Regions from separate parts of the Rhodobium gokarnense genome, predicted to be linked through region 2. Evidence: predicted binding sites of a transcription regulator. Region 2 holds the regulator's gene; the other holds the start of a gene.

Region 1 (2,202 bases), on a different contig from region 2:
GGGTCGGCGATTGCGGCGAAGGTCGCCTCGCCGGGATCGTCCGTCAGCACCGTTCCTGTATGGAAGCGCAGCCAGTCGGCGACGGCGGTGGTTTTTGCCAGCGTCTCGCCGAGCCAGAGCGTCGTCTCGAAATCGGCAAGGGTGAGGAGGACGGCAGCGGCGACCGGCGACAGCGGCGCGGGCGGCGCAAGTGCCGTTTCAAGCTCATAGACCCGACCCGGATGGGCCATGGCGTCCATCACGGTGCGGAACGCCTTCTGGGCGTCGAAGACGGGATCGGCAAAGCCCGCGGCGATTGCGGCAACGGCCATCAGTCCTCTCCCCGCACCATCGTGAAGAAGTCGACGCGCGTCGCTTCGGTCTCGGCCGTGTTTTTTTGATCCGTTTCGGCGAGCGCTTCGGCGATGGGCTGAAGGATTGCGGTCTCGACCGCCTCGCGGTGGTCCGGGCGCTGCCAGAGGGCGTCGCAGAGGGCCGCGAGCCGCGCCTTTTCCTTGTCGCGGCCCATGATGTAGGCGGTGCCGACTGTATCGGGGTGAAGCGTCACGGCGCAGCGGGTGACGGCGACCTCGCCCAAGTTGAATGGCGCGCCGCCGCCGCCGGTGCGGCCGCGGACCATGACGAGGCCGATCTCCGGTGCGCGCAGGATCTGCCAGTCCGGCAACTCGCCGACCCCGGCAAGACCGGCTTCGAGCGCGTCGCGCTCCGCGGCGGCAAAGAGGCCCATGGCGCGCTTTCGCGCCGCCGTTTGCGGATCGAGGGTCTGGTGTTCTCTCATCCTGACGACCGCTCCCTGTCGGTTCGCATTTTCAAGTGACCGGGGACCGGCCGCCAACGGGCGGCGCTACTGGGGCTGTCCTCAAAACGGCCGCGCGGCACCTGGTGGGCCGCCGGCCGACAACAGCGCCGCGCTCGACCGCAGGGCCGGCGCTATACCTTCGCCGGCAGTCGTCCCGGCAAACAGCCGCGGGCTCCGATCAAACGCTGGCCCCGTTGCGCCCGCTCGAACCATCGGCGCCTTTGCCGTCCGTCTTCGCCGCAACGTCCTTCCGATCTTCTCAGCTCATCCCTAACTCGGTCGGCCACCTGTTGTCTAGTTGTATAGACAAATATTCTACGGTTCCTTATAACGCGACAAGCGTGACACAGGCGTGACATGTGGTTGACGATGGCGGGGGATCGGGGTCATGGGGCCGTCCATTGCGGTCGTTTCGCGCCGCTGCAACGGGCCGCCGCCGACGGCGGCAGAACGGGAGAAGACTGTGAGCGAGACGCTTGGCCGGATGGACCGCGGCGCCGGGGTGGCGCTGTGGCGACAGATCGCGGAGCGCCTGCGCGCCGACATTGCGGCCGGCGTCTATCCGCACAATGCGCGCCTGCCGAGCGAGGCCGAGCTTGCCGCCCGTTTCCGGGTCAACCGGCACACGGTGCGCCGGGCGATCGGGGCATTGTCGGAGGAAAATATCCTCAGGGCCGACCGCGGTCGCGGCACCTTCGTTGCCGCGCGTCCCATCGACTATCCGATCGGCCGGCGGACGCGGTTTTCCGAGATCGTCTCGCGCCAGAATCGCCAGCCGGGCGGCCGGCTCGTCACCTCAAGCGAGGAAGGCGCGGACATCCTCGTTGCCGAAAAGCTCGGGATAGCGCCGGGATCGCGGGTCATCCGGCTGGAGACGCTGAGCGCCGTCGACGGCGTGCCGCTGACGCGGGCAACGAGCTGGTTTCCGGCCGAGCGGTTTGCCGGCCTTGTTGCCGCCTATGCCGAGACCGGCTCGATCACCAAGGCGCTGGCCCGGCACGGCGTTGCCGACTACACGCGCCTGGAGACGCGCATTTCGGCGCGCATCGCCGGTGCGGACGACGCGGAGCACCTGTCCCTGCCGCCGGGCGCGGTGGTTGTGGTGTCGGAAGCCGTCAACGTCGATGCGGAGGGGACCCCCATCCAGTTCGCCCGCTCGCGGTTTGCCGGCGACCGGGTGCAGATCGTGGTCGAGAGCTAAAGCATGTTGCGTTTTTCCTGAAACACGCAACATGCCTTAATTCGTCGTTTTCACGCGGGTTCTCGTCCAAGAAATCTATCAACTTTTTGGGAAAGCGCGTTGAGGCCGCGACCTTGCGGGCGCAGCGCGTGGCCCGCGAGTCTTTCCAGGCGTGCCCCAACGCTTGCGGCAAAGCGCCCCGTTGTTTGGATACACATAATAT
Region 2 (2,202 bases):
GCGTGTATACGCAATCAGCCGGAGTTGCTGAGCCGGGTTCGAATGATGGGGAAAACTCCTCGAAGGTCGACGGCCATGGCGGCCGCAGACTTGCCAGAAATACACGCGATATAGTAGCTTTCGGTGAAATCGATACGATATCTCGTGCGGCGGACTTAAGTCTTTGGTTGTAGGGCGTTTCCCTTTCGCAGGCCTTGGGCCAGCGTGAGGCCGGGGAAGGAGTCCAACCGATCCGCCGCCGAAAATGAGAACAGGAGAAGGCGGATGTCCTGGACTGACGAACGGGTAGAACTGCTGAAGAAATTGTGGGCCGAGGGGCTGAGCGCCAGCCAGATCGCGTCCGAACTCGGCGGCATCACCCGCAATGCGGTGATCGGCAAGGTGCACCGGCTGGGGCTGTCCGGCCGCGGCAAGACCACCGCGCAGCAGCCGAAGGCGCGCAAGCCCCGCGCCACCAACACGGCACCGGCCCGGCCGCGCCCGACGCGCAGCGTCGGCAACACGGCGCTGAAGGCCGACTACGAGCCGGCGCCGAGCCCGGTGGTGGTCGCCCGGCCCGCGCCCGTGCACGAGCTTGAGATCCCGCCGGAGGAGCGTGCGACGATCCTCAGCCTCAACGAGCACCGCTGCAAGTGGCCGATCGGCGATCCGACCCGCGAGGATTTCTATTTCTGCGGCCGGCACAAGGAAGCCGGAAAGCCCTATTGCGACCATCACGCCGACATCGCCTACCAGCCGGTCGGCGACCGTCGCCGCGACAGGCGCTCCAACAAGGACTAGGCGCTCTCCGTCTTGCCGGCTTGAAAGCCGCAAAAAAACGCCGCCGGAGATTTCGGCGGCGTTTTTTGTGGTCGGGCTTTTGCCGGCGCTTTTGGTTTTTCAGCGGGCGGGCGCGAACTGGTCGTTGAAGGCGTAGCCGGCGCCGCGCACGGTGCGGATCGGATCGCGCACCTTGCCGCGATTGATCGCCTTGCGCAGGCGCCCGACATGGACGTCGACGGTGCGCTCGTCGACATAGACGTCGTGGCCCCAGACGCCGTCGAGGAGCTGCTCGCGGCTGAACACGCGCCCCGGCGACTGCATGAGGAATTCCAAGAGGCGGAACTCGGTCGGCCCGAGATGGATCTCGCGGCCGGAGCGGCGCACCCGGTGGGTTTCCCGGTCGAGCTCCAAATCGCCGGCCTGGAGCACCGTCGACATGATCTCCGGCTTCGTGCGGCGCAGGATCGCCCGCACCCGGGCCATCAGCTCCGGGATGGAGAACGGCTTGACGACGTAGTCGTCGGCACCGGTGGCAAGCCCGCGGATGCGCTCGGCCTCCTCGCCGCGCGCCGTCAGCATGATGATCGGCAGTTGCCGCGTGTTGTCCCGGTTGCGCAGGCGGCGGCACAGTTCGATGCCGGAAATGCCGGGCAGCATCCAGTCGAGCAGCAGCAGGTCGGGCTGGGCCTCGCGCAGGCGGATTTCCGCCTCGTCGCCGCGGGCGCAGGTCTCGACCGCATAGCCTTCCGATTCCAGATTGTACCGCAGCAGAAGGTTGAGCGCTTCCTCGTCTTCGACGATCAGAACCTTGGGCATGGCATGTCAGACGCGTTGCATTCGCTCAATCGTTGGCGGCCGGATCGAAGTCCAGCGAGGTCGTGCTGGTCAGGTCGTCCTTGACCCGCTCGTCGGAAAGCTGCTGGCCGGTGACGAGGTAGTGGATCGTCTCGGCGATGTTGGTGGCGTGGTCGCCGATGCGCTCGATGTTCTTGGCGCAGAACAGGAGGTGGGTGCACTGGGAGATGTTGCGCGGGTCCTCCATCATGTAGGTGAGGAGTTCGCGGAACAGCGAGGTGTAAAGCGCGTCGACCTCCTGGTCGCGGTCGCGGATCTGGGCCGAGGCGGCGATGTCGCGGGCGGCATAGGCGTCGAGCACGGCCTTGAGCTGGGTCATGGCGAGCTCGGCGATGTGCTCCACGCCGTGGGTCAGCGACTTGGAATTGAACTGGCCGTCGATGGCCAGCGCCCGCTTGGCGATGTTCTTGGCGAGGTCGCCGACGCGCTCCAGGTCGCCGGAGATGCGCAGCACGGCAACCGCCTGGCGCAGGTCCAGCGCCATCGGCTGGCGCCGTGCGAGCATGATGATCGCCTTTTCCTCCAGGTCCCGCTGCATCTGGTCGAGCCGGATGTCGGTGCGGATGACTTCCTGGGCGAGCTCGG

Evidence for each region. Region 2 encodes PhoB, which activates phosphate uptake and scavenging genes when phosphate is short. Its sites were predicted from a motif close to TGTCATNNANCTGTCAT; they were not measured.
Region 1: a site for PhoB is predicted at 1,141-1,157, ahead of phnF (phosphonate metabolism transcriptional regulator PhnF). Genes of this name have one in related genera too.

The regions. Positions count from the first base shown of each region.
Region 1 covers NZ_JAOQNS010000008.1:4,724-6,925, reverse strand. The annotation lists gene phnH (phosphonate C-P lyase system protein PhnH) at 1-311, opposite strand, end outside; gene phnG (phosphonate C-P lyase system protein PhnG) at 311-778, opposite strand; gene phnF (phosphonate metabolism transcriptional regulator PhnF) at 1,263-2,000, shown strand.
Region 2 covers NZ_JAOQNS010000002.1:198,145-200,346, reverse strand. The annotation lists gene M2319_RS03685 (GcrA family cell cycle regulator) at 265-780, shown strand; gene phoB (phosphate regulon transcriptional regulator PhoB) at 880-1,578, opposite strand; gene phoU (phosphate signaling complex protein PhoU) at 1,604-2,202, opposite strand, start outside.